4 regions of the Klebsiella sp. WOUb02 genome follow, and region 1 is predicted to be linked to each of the others. Evidence: predicted binding sites of a transcription regulator. Region 1 holds the regulator's gene; each other region holds the start of a gene.
The links. The regulator Fur, encoded in region 1, represses iron uptake genes when iron is present. The targets are predictions, from matches to a motif close to ATAATAATGAGAACNACTATCAA.

Region 2: the regulator Fur is predicted to act here: its motif matches at 1,606-1,628, upstream of ABOC21_RS00510 (TonB-dependent siderophore receptor).
Region 3: the regulator Fur is predicted to act here: its motif matches at 1,226-1,248, upstream of feoA (ferrous iron transporter A).
Region 4: the regulator Fur is predicted to act here: its motif matches at 1,121-1,143, upstream of ABOC21_RS29345 (TonB-dependent siderophore receptor).

The regions. Positions count from the first base shown of each region.
Region 1 is NZ_CP170110.1:2,161,944-2,165,104, reverse strand. Features, by position in the region: gene chiP (chitoporin ChiP) at 1-562, shown strand, start outside; gene chiQ (ChiQ/YbfN family lipoprotein) at 610-942, shown strand; gene fur (ferric iron uptake transcriptional regulator) at 1,022-1,474, opposite strand; gene fldA (flavodoxin FldA) at 1,767-2,297, opposite strand; gene ybfE (LexA regulated protein) at 2,448-2,741, opposite strand; gene ybfF (esterase) at 2,875-3,161, opposite strand, start outside.
Region 2 is NZ_CP170104.1:64,875-68,035, reverse strand. Features, by position in the region: gene ABOC21_RS00520 (RNA polymerase sigma factor) at 32-547, shown strand; gene ABOC21_RS00515 (FecR family protein) at 537-1,526, shown strand; gene ABOC21_RS00510 (TonB-dependent siderophore receptor) at 1,672-3,161, shown strand, end outside.
Region 3 is NZ_CP170110.1:4,156,079-4,159,239, forward strand. Features, by position in the region: gene feoB (Fe(2+) transporter permease subunit FeoB) at 1-865, opposite strand, end outside; gene feoA (ferrous iron transporter A) at 895-1,122, opposite strand; gene ABOC21_RS27190 (Tex family protein) at 1,527-3,161, opposite strand, start outside.
Region 4 is NZ_CP170111.1:269,767-272,927, forward strand. Features, by position in the region: gene ABOC21_RS29335 (alpha/beta hydrolase) at 1-444, shown strand, start outside; partial or broken gene tnpA (IS200/IS605 family transposase) at 546-973, opposite strand; gene ABOC21_RS29345 (TonB-dependent siderophore receptor) at 1,181-3,161, shown strand, end outside.

The DNA of each region.
Region 1 (3,161 bases):
CGGCGCGAACGATATTTACGACGGCACCGCCTGGCTGCAGGCGCTGACCTTTGGCTACAAGGTTGCCGACGTGCTGGACCTGCGTCTGGAAGGCACCTGGGTTAAGGCCGAGGGCCAGCAGGGCTACTTCCTGCAGCGTATGACCCCAACCTACGCATCTTCTAACGGTCGCCTGGACGTGTGGTGGGATAACCGCTCCGACTTCAACGCCAACGGTGAAAAGGCCGTGTTCTTCGGCGCCATGTATGACATGAAAAACTGGAATATGCCGGGCTGGGCGTTTGGCGCGTCTTACGTTTATGCATGGGATGCGAAGCCGGGCAAAATGGCGACGCCAGATGCCTACTACAACGCCGACAAACGTCTGGAAGAGTCGGCCTACAGCCTCGATGCCATGTATACCGTGCAGGATGGCCGGGCGAAGGGAACGTTGTTCAAGCTCCACTTCACCCAGTACGACAACCACTCCGATATTCCTAGCTGGAGCGGCGGCTACGGCAATATCTTCCAGGATGAGCGCGACGTGAAGTTTATGGTTATTGCTCCGTTCACTATTTTCTGATGCCGCAGCCGCGGGCGTAAGCCTGCCGCCAGTCCGTGAGGTTGATTATGAAAAAGCTATTGCTCATCGCCATGCTGGCATCGGGCCTGGTGGCCTGTACGCAGTCACCGGCGCCAAAAGAAGATACTAAATTGAAGGACGCCTACAGCGCCTGCATCAATACGGCAGAAGGGAATCCGGATAAAGTTCAGGCCTGCCAGAGCGTGCTGAACGTTCTTAAAGAGGATAAGCAGCACCAGCAGTTCGCCACGCAGGAAAGCGTGCGCGTGCTGGATTATCAGCAGTGTATCCTGGCGACCCGCACCGGCAACGATCAGGCGGTGAAAGCCCGCTGCGACCAGATCTGGAAAGAGATCCGCCGCAACAATACCCGGCCCTGATTTCCCTCGTACCTCCTATTTGCGGGCATAAAAAAAGCCAACCTTCGGGTTGGCTTTTTGCTGCTTACGCGGCGGGAAACTATTTTTCCACCGCGTCGTGCGCGTGTTCATTTTCGCGGCAATCGCCTTCCGCACAGTGGCCGTACAGGTACAGGCTGTGGTTGGTCAGGCGGATACCGTGACGGTGGGCAATTTCACGCTGACGCGCTTCGATGGAGTCATCGCTGAACTCAATCACTTTGCCGCAATCGAGGCAAATCAGGTGATCGTGATGATGCTGCTGCGTCAGTTCGAAAACGGATTTACCGCCTTCAAAATTATGGCGGGTAACAATGCCGGCATCATCAAACTGGTTCAGTACGCGGTAAACGGTGGCCAGACCGATCTCTTCACCCATGTCGATCAGGCGTTTGTATAAATCTTCCGCGCTGACGTGATGGTTATCCGGCCCCTGCAGCACTTCCAGAATTTTTAATCGTGGAAGTGTGACTTTCAGGCCAGCCTTCTTCAATGCGGTATTGTTGTCAGTCATGCGGAATCTGTCCTGTTGCTAAACGATCTACTTCCATTAGCGGAAGTAATACAGAGAATCACCCGATGTAATGCGTTTCATTATAGAACTGCCATGATGAAATGAAAACCGCAAGCATCGAGCCTTTTATGCTGTCAAAAACGAGGCACAGGCTACAAACTGCGTCACGTCTCCTCGTTAAATCAGAGGACATTGTACAGATATGTGATTAAAAGTTAAAAACTTGTAGCTATTAGTTTTATTGCTTTTACCTATTAATACGGCGATATCCCAGGATAGCGCCGTTTAACGATCAGGCGTTTATGATTTCTTCGAGATGCAGTTCTTCAGAAACCTGCTTAACCCATTTCTCTACGCGCTCGTTGGTCAGCTCAGGCTGACGGTCTTCATCGATAGCCAGACCGACGAAATGGTCGTCATCAGCGAGACCTTTAGAGGCTTCGAAATGGTAGCCCGCCGTTGGCCAGTGGCCGACGATGGTTGCGCCGCGCGGTTCGATGATGTCGCGAATGGTTCCCAGCGCGTCACAGAAGTATTCAGCGTAGTCTTCCTGGTCGCCGCAGCCAAACAGGGCGACGAGCTTGCCGTTGAAGTCGACCTCTTCCAGCGTCGGGAAGAAATCGTCCCAGTCACACTGTGCTTCACCGTAGTACCAGGTTGGGATGCCCAGCAGCAGAATGTCATGACCCTGCAGGTCTTCTTTGCTGCTTTTGGCAATGTCGTGAACATCAGCAACGTCTTTACCAAGCTGCTTTTGGATCATTTTTGCAATATTTTCGGTGTTGCCGGTGTCGCTGCCAAAAAAGATGCCGATGATTGCCATGAGTAAAATAACCTCTTGAAACTTAATGATGTGGTAGTGGCGTAATGCCCGCAGATAACGGCAATCATAGCAGAACAGGGAAGGGCGCGGAAACAGCAATCACGCCCGACTGCACACTCTGCTACATGAAAGTGTTGTTTTTGCGGTTTCTCAGGCTTTACTCTGGCTATGCAGGGCCGCCAGCTGGTTCATCAACATCTCTTCAATCAGATCGCTGCGGTTCATATTGCGGGCATCGGCCAGCTCATTGAGCGCATCAACCGCTTCAGCGTTGAGCTTGAGCTCCACGCGCCTTAAGCCGCGAACTTTGTCGCGTTTAAGCTGGTTGCGTTTATTGATGCGCAGCTGCTCGTCGCGCGAAAGCGGATTGGTCTTTGGTCTACCCGGGCGACGCTCGGTTGCGAACAAATCTAATGTCGTACGGTCCGTTTGTTCTTTTGCCATGATTCAGAGTGACTTCGGGGAAACAAATTGTCGGGCCATTGCCGACACAGATAGCGCGCCATAATACATCAGGCGAACCGCTGCGCCAACGACCGCGGGCATTCTGCGGCGCGGTCGGGCAGTTTTTAGCCAGTTATGCCGCTAAAGAGGAGAGATATCGGCGAATGGCGCGCAATACCGCTTCCGGTTTCTCCGCATGGACCCAATGGCCCGCGCCGGCAATCACGTGCGCGCGGGCCTGAGGGAACTGAGCCAGCAGCGCGTCGCGATACTCATCGGTCACGTAGGGTGAGTTGCCGCCCGGGATAAACAGGGCCGGATGCGGCCAGGCGGGAACCGGCTGCCAGCCAACGATATGGCTATATTGATCCCACAGGACCGGCACGTTAAACCGCCACTGGCCGTCAACGAAGGACTTCA
Region 2 (3,161 bases), on a different replicon from region 1:
TTTGATGTTTTACCTTCCGGGACTCGATCTTATGGCCGATAAAGGCAAGGATCTCACAGCATTATATCTTTCCGAACGTAAACGACTGGAGCGTCAGATAGACCGCAAAGTGGGCTGTCGCAGCACGGCCAGCGATCTGGTGCAGGACATTTTTCTGCGGTTGTGGGAAAAAGCCGTAGAGTGGAAAGGAGATTCTGCTGCCTATTTAAGCCGCTGCGCGCGCAACGCCGCCATCGATCATCTGCGCGCCGAGAAAACCCGCGAAGCGTATTTGAAGGGCGTGCTGTCAGACCCGTTTTTCGAGCCTCCCCTGTCGCCGCAGGAGATCCTTACCGCCGAGCAGAATTTCCGCCATATCGAAGAGGTGCTGGGTTCTCTGCCGGAAAAAACACGCCATATCTTTCTTCTGAACCGTGTTCACGGCCGCAGTTTTTCTGACATCGCCTGTGTTATGGGGATATCATCTCGCGCGGTGGCAAAGCATATGGCACGAGCAGTTTCCGCATGTGAAGTCGCATCCGCGAATGGAGTGAAAAATGTCGATTAAATCGATTTCTGGTGATGCTACAGTCCGTGCAAAAGCACGTCGTTTGTTTCTGGCTATGCAAAACTCTCCGTCGCGTCGTCAGAAGGCCGCCTGCGGTAAGTGGCGTGATGCGCATCCGGCGCACGAAGAAGCCTGGCAGACGATTGAGTCAGCCTGGCAAGACAGCGCTGCACCGGGTCAGCAACTGGCAGAAAAAGAGGCAAATGTGCTGTCCGGCTATCTGGCGGAGATGGGCAAAAACCGGACGCGAAAGGCGACACGTCGCCGCGTTAGCTCGGCCATTGCGTTGTGCATGATGCTGGTGATGCTGACTGGTCTGTGGCTGAAAAATCCATCGTGGATACAGAATTTATCTGCCGATCAGGTGGCGGCAAAAGGTGAGCGGCGCGAGGTTCTGCTGGCCGACGGTTCGAAAGTGCTGTTGGATGCCGATAGTGCCTTCGGCGTCGATTTCACCCCGTTCGCTCGCCGTATTCATCTGCTGCGTGGCGGGGCTTTTTTTGATGTGGTTCCTTCAAAAACTCCGTTTATTGTTGATACCCACGCGGGCAGCGTTCGTGTACTGGGTACGCAGTTTGACGTGCGCCTGCAGGAGAACAGTGGTGTGGTGACGCTGGCGCGCGGTAGCGTAGCCGTCAGCAGCAAAGGCCAGCCGCAGCCAACGATGATTAAACCCGGGCAACAGGTGGCGTTCAGCCCGAACGGGGTTTCTGCCCCGGCCAGTGTAAACGTTGAGGATGCAATGGCGTGGCACGGTGGTCGCTATATTTTCTATCGCGCGCGACTGGGAGATGTGATGCGCGAGTTGGAGCGCTATCGACCGGGCCGGGTGGTGATTCCATATTCTGCGCTGGCGAATCAGCGGGTCACCGGCAGTTTATCCCTTGCCGACACCGACAAAGCGCTGGACTCGTTACAGGCCAGCATCGGCTTTCGCATGCGGAAAGTGACCAGTTATCTGGTGATAATCACGCCATAAGCTTGATTTATAGTTGTTTATGATTTTTCCGTAAAAAAATTTTCGTTTTCAGGTTCAGTGGTGCACCTGCTGATGCGTGATCGTAGTGATAATAAATATCATTTCCGTTTAATTGCGATCGTCTTATCGGATATAGGGCACTTTAATGAACAACAAGAAAGTTCGTCGCGCTGGCTATGTATTAGCCTCTGCACTGCTGGCAGGTACCGGTGCAACGGGTACGGCGGTGTCCGCCGTACAGCAACCTCAGGTTCAGCAGTTTAGTTTTACTATTCCAGCAAAGCCGCTCACCCAGGCCGTCAATGAGATTGGCAGGATTGCCGGTCTTTCCGTGGTGTTCCCTGAAGACACGGCGATTGAAGGGACAGGCAGGCCGGTGCAGGGCCGGATGAGTGTTAAGCAGGCGCTGACCATTCTGCTGAGCGGCACCGGGATGGGTTACTCCTTCAGCAACGACAGTACCGTACAGATTTATCGGCTGCCGCCGGAGCTGGCTGCTGATGCCAGTACCATAGTTGTCATAGCCTCGGCTAACGGCAGGCTCGGGCCGGTGAACGGCTATGTTGCCAGCAACAGCACCGCGGGGACAAAAACCAACACGCCGCTGATGAAAAACCCGCAGTCGGTTAGCGTGATCACCCGCGATCAAGTGGATATGCAGGGGGCACAGAACCTGACCCAGACGCTTCGCTATTCAGCTGGGGTCTCGGCGGAAGTGCGCGGATCGGCATCACGCTACGATCTGCCCTATATTCGTGGCTTTGGATCGCCTACCGATAGCAACCAGTATCTTGATGGACTGCGTCTGCTGCGCGGGGGCGGCTACGTGATTCCGCAGATTGAAACCTTCGGCATTGAGCGCATTGAGTTTCTCAAGGGGCCTTCCTCGACACTGTACGGTGGAGTGAATCCCGGCGGGCTGGTTAATGCGGTATCTAAAGCGCCATCCAGCGAAGCGCAGAACTCGGTAGAGTTCCTCTACGGCAGCCACAAGCGCATGCAGTTGGGGCTCGATTCCACCGGGCCGCTGGTCGACGATAATTCCCTCCTGTACCGGGTGATTGCCCTTGGCCGGCAATCGAATACCCAGGTGGTTAACACTAAAGAAGAGCGGCTTTTCGTTGCGCCGTCGCTGACCTGGATACCCGATGTCAATACGTCTTTTACCCTCAGTATGAGCTATCAGCGCGATCCAGAAGGGGGCTACTACGGGGTTATACCGACGGTTGGCAGCCTGTGGTCCAGTCCGGCTGGGCAGATCGCCCGTAATTTTAACGATGGCGATCCGGAATATGATGAGTTCAGCCGCACACAAACGGCGGTGGGCTATCAGTTTGAACACCGTTTTAACGACACATGGACGGTGCGCCATAATCTACGTTACCTCGATCTGACCACAGTGACCAAAAGCGTCGTGACTTCTGCGCTGGCCACCGACGGGCATACTATTTCCCGCTATGCGCTGGGCACTGATGAATCTCTGCGGGGGATAACGTCCGATCTGCAACTACAGGCGGAATTTGATACCGGGCGCTTTTCACATACCACCATTACCGGATTCGACTATCAGGAGTCCTCATGGCGGCAGATCCGCGACTACGGTGCGGCACCGTCTATTGATTATCTCAATCCGGT
Region 3 (3,161 bases), 2.0 Mb from region 1:
GAAAAATGGGCAGCCCAAGCACCCGGTTGAGGATGATTTTATCCATTGCTGCGGTGAAGCGGCTCGGCTCGGCGGTCAGGGTGTTGCTGACGGCATCGCAGATGGCGGCAATGCTCTGGTAGCGGGCATCGGCAATATGCAGCGCCGGATCGTTAATCTCGCTGCCCAGGTTCGCAAGGGCGGCATCGAGCTTATCGGCGGCGTCGCCGGCGTAAGCGCGGCTATAAATATCGCCTTCCAGCATCTGCAGGCCGAGCCAGCAGCGCTGACGCGGCGAAATGTCCCGGGACATGGCCTGCGCCAGCTTTTCCGCCTCGCGCAGCAGCGGCTGCGGATAGTGCACCAGCTCAATCTCTTCATTTTTGTGGTGACGATCGATAGCCATCTTCAGGGCTTCGATACCGCGACCGCGGGTCGACACCAGCGGGATAACCGGGCAGCCAAGGCGGGCGGAGAGGGCGTCGACGTCGATGCGAATTTTCTGCTTTTCGGCGATATCCAGCATATTCAGAGCCACGACGCAGGGGATCCCCAGCTCCAGCAGCTGGAGCGTCAGGTAGAGATTACGCTCAAGGTTTGAGGCATCGACGACGTTAATCAGCAGATCGGCGTCGCCGCTGAGAATATAGTGGCAGGCAATCTGCTCATCCAGTGAGGTTTGCGAGGAGATGGTGGTCAACGAATAGGTGCCGGGCAGGTCAACCAATGTGACCTGATTATCCGTGGTGGTAAAGGCTCCCTCTTTACGCTCAACGGTCACGCCGGCCCAATTACCCACGCGCTGGCGCGCGCCGGTGAGCTGATTAAATAAGGTGGTCTTGCCGGAGTTAGGATTACCAATTAAACCAATGGTTAACTTTTTCATATTTCAGACTCTTATTACCGGGCCGGGCGTTATTGTGCAACCGCTTCCAGTTCTATTAAATCAAGATCCTTTTTACGTAATACCAGGCTCACGCGCCGGGTTTCGATATGAACAGGATCACCAAGCGGCGCCACGCGGACGACGTTAAAAGAGGAGCCAGGCAACATGCCAAGGGATAACAGTTTCTGACGATAAGCCGGGCTTATATCGCGAGAGAAACCGGTAATTTTCCAAGCGCTATCGGGAGTAAATTGCATAGGGCCTACTTGTATATCGCTAACTGAACGAGAGTTCATCGTGAGCAGCGGCTGTGCGGTATCGGGGAGCACAGCCAACGAATAAGAATTGATACTGTAAATAATGATAATGAGAATAGTTTTTATCATCAATACATAACTGGCGTAATAATAGACTTTGTGCGGAAATTCGCTGTTTTATTGATATGACTCAAGGTCTGTGCGATAGGAGTAAATAAATAAAATATTACATTCTGACATTACTGTTTAATTGAGGTTTCATTGGTTAATGAAATGAATATTTAATAAATAGACTTGCGCTCGCCTTTATTAACAGATTATTGGAATTTATCGTGAAGCGTTTACGCAATATTGCTGAGCGATTAGCAGGAGATTGCCCCCCGGAACGGAGGGCAAAGAGAGGGCTAGCGTTTTTTACCCATTGCCGCCGCCAGCGCGTCCATCATGGCGCTATTGCCATTCGACTGCGCTTCACGGCCGCGCGGTTTTGCCGGCGGACGATTGCCCTGCGGGCGCTCGCCGCCGCGGCGCGCGTTGCTCTCGCCGGGCTGTTCATCCAGACGCATCGTCAGGGCAATACGCTTACGCTGCAGGTCAACTTCCATCACCTTAACCTGGACGATATCGCCCGCTTTGACCACGGTATGCGGGTCTTCAACGAACTTATTCGAGAGCGATGATATATGCACCAGGCCGTCCTGGTGTACGCCGATATCGACAAACGCGCCAAAGTTGGTGACGTTGGTAACCGCCCCTTCCAGCACCATGCCCGGCAGCAGATCGTTCATGGTTTCTACGCCGTCAGCGAACTTCGCGGTTTTGAATTCCGGACGCGGATCGCGGCCCGGTTTTTCCAGCTCTTTAATGATGTCGGTCACCGTCGGGACGCCGAATTTCTCATCGGTGAACTCGCCAGGCTTGAGGTTGCGCAGTTCGCTGCTGTTACCCATCAGCTCCTTGAGCGCCTGCTGCGTGGCGGCCAGAATCCGCTCAACGATCGGATAGGCTTCCGGGTGCACGGTGGAGGCATCCAGCGGGTTATCGCCGTGGTTGATGCGCAGGAACCCCGCGCACTGCTCAAAGGCTTTGGGGCCGAGGCGGCTCACCTTCAGCAGCTGCTGGCGGTTCTGGAACTGGCCGTTTTCATCGCGCCAGGCGACGATATTCTGCGCCATCATGCGGGTCAGCCCGGCGACGCGGGTGAGCAGCGGCACGGAGGCGGTATTGAGGTCAACGCCGACGGCGTTCACGCAGTCCTCAACCACCGCATCCAGCCTGCGCGCCAGCTGCGTCTGGCTGACATCGTGCTGGTACTGGCCGACGCCGATAGACTTCGGATCGATCTTCACCAGCTCGGCCAGCGGATCCTGCAGGCGGCGCGCGATAGAGACGGCGCCGCGCAGGGAAACGTCAAGGTCCGGGAACTCCAGCGCCGCCAGCTCGGAGGCCGAATAGACCGACGCTCCCGCTTCGCTGACGATCACCTTCTGCGCGGTGACCTTCGGGAACTGCTGCTGCACGTCGAGGAAGAAGCGTTCGGTTTCGCGCGAGGCGGTGCCGTTACCGATAGCAACCAGCTCAACGTTGTGTTTTTGACACAGTCCGGCAACCGCTACCGCGGCTTTCGCCGCCTGGCCGGTGTGCGGGTAGATGGTGTCGGTGGCGACCAGCTTGCCGGTGCCGTCAACGACCGCCACCTTCACGCCGGTACGCAGGCCCGGATCGAGCCCCATCGTCGCGCGCAGCCCCGCGGGCGCCGCCATCAGCAGGTCGTGCAGGTTGCGCGCAAAGACGTTGATGGCCTCATCTTCCGCGCGTTCGCGTACGGTGCCCATCAGCTCGGTTTCGAGATGCATTAGGACCTTGATGCGCCAGGTCCAGCTCACCACCCCTTTACGCCAGCTATCTGCCGGAGCGTTATTCAGGCGCAGGCCGAGATGGCTGATAATGATCTGCTCGCAGTGGCTCTCTTTCGGCGGCTCGTCGAACTGCGGATCGGCGTTCAGGGCCAGCTGCAGGATGCCTTCGTTGCTGCCGCG
Region 4 (3,161 bases), on a different replicon from region 1:
ATTGCGCCAAAAGCGGAAGAGGGGTTGAATATCGATCGGCAGCGACGCGGCTTGTGGGGGCACTCATACGGCGGCCTGTTCGTGCTGGATTCCTGGCTGTCCTCCTCTTACTTCCGGACATACTACAGCGCCAGCCCGTCGTTGGGCAGAGGCAATGATGCTCTGCTGAGCCGTATCACGGCGGTCAGGCCGTCACGATACTGCGCTAAGCGCCTGGAGATAATGGAAGGATCGGCGACACCGGGCGATAACCGGGAAACGCATGCTACCGGAGTGCAGACGAAAATTCATGCAACCCTCGCCACACTAAAAGGTAAAGGCGTCAATGCCGCCTTTTGGGATTTCCCGAACCTGGGACACGGGCCGATGTTCAACGCATCTTTCCGCGGAGTGCTGTTATATATCAGCGGTGAAAAGGTGGGTAACACATCAGGCTGCCATTGAGATACCTAAGGGCTCATAGTAAGTATCCTCCGGCAGAGCCGGAGGCTTTAGGGGGAGCGCCTCAAAGGCGCCGACAAACCATGAGCCGCCCAAGGCGGCTGCTATACGTTCAGTTTCATTTGATCGTATCGTTCGTCTCTCTCTCCTGGTTGCGTATGTATGCCCTGACCGTGGCTTCATCCAAACCAACGGTTGAAACGAAATATCCTCGTGCCCAGAAAACTTCTCCGGTGAAGTTTTTACCTCTGCCGAAGTGTCGTGCTATCGCTATCGCGCTTTTTCCCTTCAGATAGCCGACGACTGTCGATACCGAGTACTTTGGCGGTATGCTGATGCACATGTGGACATGATCACGCATCAGATGCCCCTCCAAAATCTGACAGCCCTTCTGGCTCGCAAGCTCGTGGAATATTTTTCCCAACTCATGCCGCAGCGCACCATATAACCGCTGTTTCCGGCGTTTAGGGATATAAACCACGTGATATTTACAGTCCCATTTCGTATGGCTTAAGCTCTGATAGTCTCTCATCACGAATCCTCATCTCTTGGCGGAGATTTCAGATTCGCGCGACTGACTTAAAGGTCAAACCTTTCGGAGTCCCCCGGCAATGCCGGGGGTTTACCGGATTTAATTAATTTTATGACATTAATCTTCATAATTCATCCATCATTGCAAATGATAATCATTCACACTATTTAAACCTAGATTACATAATGGCAAGAGTTAATCAAAACCATGATAAAAAACAAATATAAAATATCACTCCTGAGTTCACTAATCGCGGGCTGTCTCGCTATACCTTCAGCCATGGCAGATGAAGTCACGCCAGTTCGGAACCTCAAGTTGTCCCAAGGAGCTGATGGCAGTCAGAACAAAAAAACAGTTCTCAACGATGATAAAGAAGCCGCTCAGGAGACCATGGTTGTCACCGCCAGAGAGCAGACCCTGCAGGCACCAGGTGTATCAATCATTGACAGCGAAGCGATTAAAAAACACCCTATCCAGCGTGATGTATCCGAAATCATTCGTACCATGCCAGGTGTGAATCTTACCGGTAACTCCAGCAGCGGTCAGCGCGGCAATAACCGCCAGATCGATATTCGCGGAATGGGGCCAGAAAACACCCTGATTCTCGTGGATGGTATGCCAGTCAGCAGCAGAAATTCGGTGCGTTATGGCTGGCGAGGTGAGCGTGACACACGAGGTGACAGTAACTGGGTTCCCGCGGAAATGATCGACCGCATCGAAGTCATCCGTGGGCCGGCCGCCGCTCTGTATGGTAACGGAGCTATGGGTGGCGTGGTAAATATTATTACCAAACCCTCAAGTAATGAGTGGCATGGCAGCTTTAACACCTATTACAACGTTCCACAACACAAATCCGAAGGTGCAACCAGGCGTTACAATGCCAATCTCAGCGGTGCGTTAACAGACAACCTCACCATGAGACTCTACGGCAACTGGAGCAAAACGCAGGCCGATGCCCAGGACATCAACAGTGGCCACCAAGCAGAACGCACAGGGAAATATGCCGGACAATACCCGGCTGGCCGTGAAGGCGTTATCAATAAAAATATTAACACCGCGCTGCGCTGGGAATTTATGCCCATGCAGGCTCTGGAGCTGGATGCCAGCTACAGTCGTCAGGGCAACCTCTATGCTGGCGACACACAAAACACGAACAGCAGCACTTTAACAAAATCATATTACGGTAAAGAAACCAACGTTATCTACCGTCAGACACTGGCACTGAAATATACCGGGGCCTGGGACAATGGTGTGACCACCAACAACTATATTCAGTTTGAAAAAACGCGTAATAAACGACTGAAAGAGGGATTGTCTGGTGGTGTTGAAGGTATGTTCAGTAGTAATACCGGTTTCTCAACCATCACCCTGAATGACACAAATCTGCATTCTGATGTCAATATTCCATTCGATTTGTGGGTAAATCAGACCCTCACCCTCGGTGCGGAAATGAATCATCAGACGATGAAAGATCCCACCTCGAATACACTTACGACCAGCTCCGAAATCAGTGGTGTATCAAGCTCAGGACGAAGCCAGAGCAGTTCAGCTGATGTATACGGTGTTTATACCGAAGACAATATCGACCTGACTGATTCCACCCGCCTCACTCCCGGACTGCGTTTTAATTACCAGACGATCACCGGAAGTAATATCAGTCCGGCCCTGAATCTCTCACAGGAGCTGGGTGATGATTTCACACTAAAACTGGGCATTGCCCGTGCCTGGAAAGCCCCCAATCTTTATCAGACCAACCCTAACTACCTGTTGTACAGCAGCGGTAATGGCTGTTACGCCAGCTCCGGGAGTTGTTACCTGCAGGGGAACAAGGACCTGAAGGCAGAAACCAGCGTCAATAAAGAAATTGGCATTGAGTTCCATCATGATGATATTCAGGCCGGGCTTACATGGTACCGGAATGATTACCGCAATAAAATTGAAGCCGGATACTCTGCGGATTATTCCAACGGGACCTCAGATATCTATAAATGGGAAAATGTTCCTAAAGCAGTGGTTCAGGGACTGGAAGGAACACTTAATTTCCCAATCAGTGAAACGGTGATGATGAAAAATAACTTCACCTATATCATCGAAAATAAAAATAAAACTACCGGCGATTACCTGACTGTCATACCAAAATATACCATCAACTCCTCACTGGACTGGCAGGCAACCAACGACCTGTCAG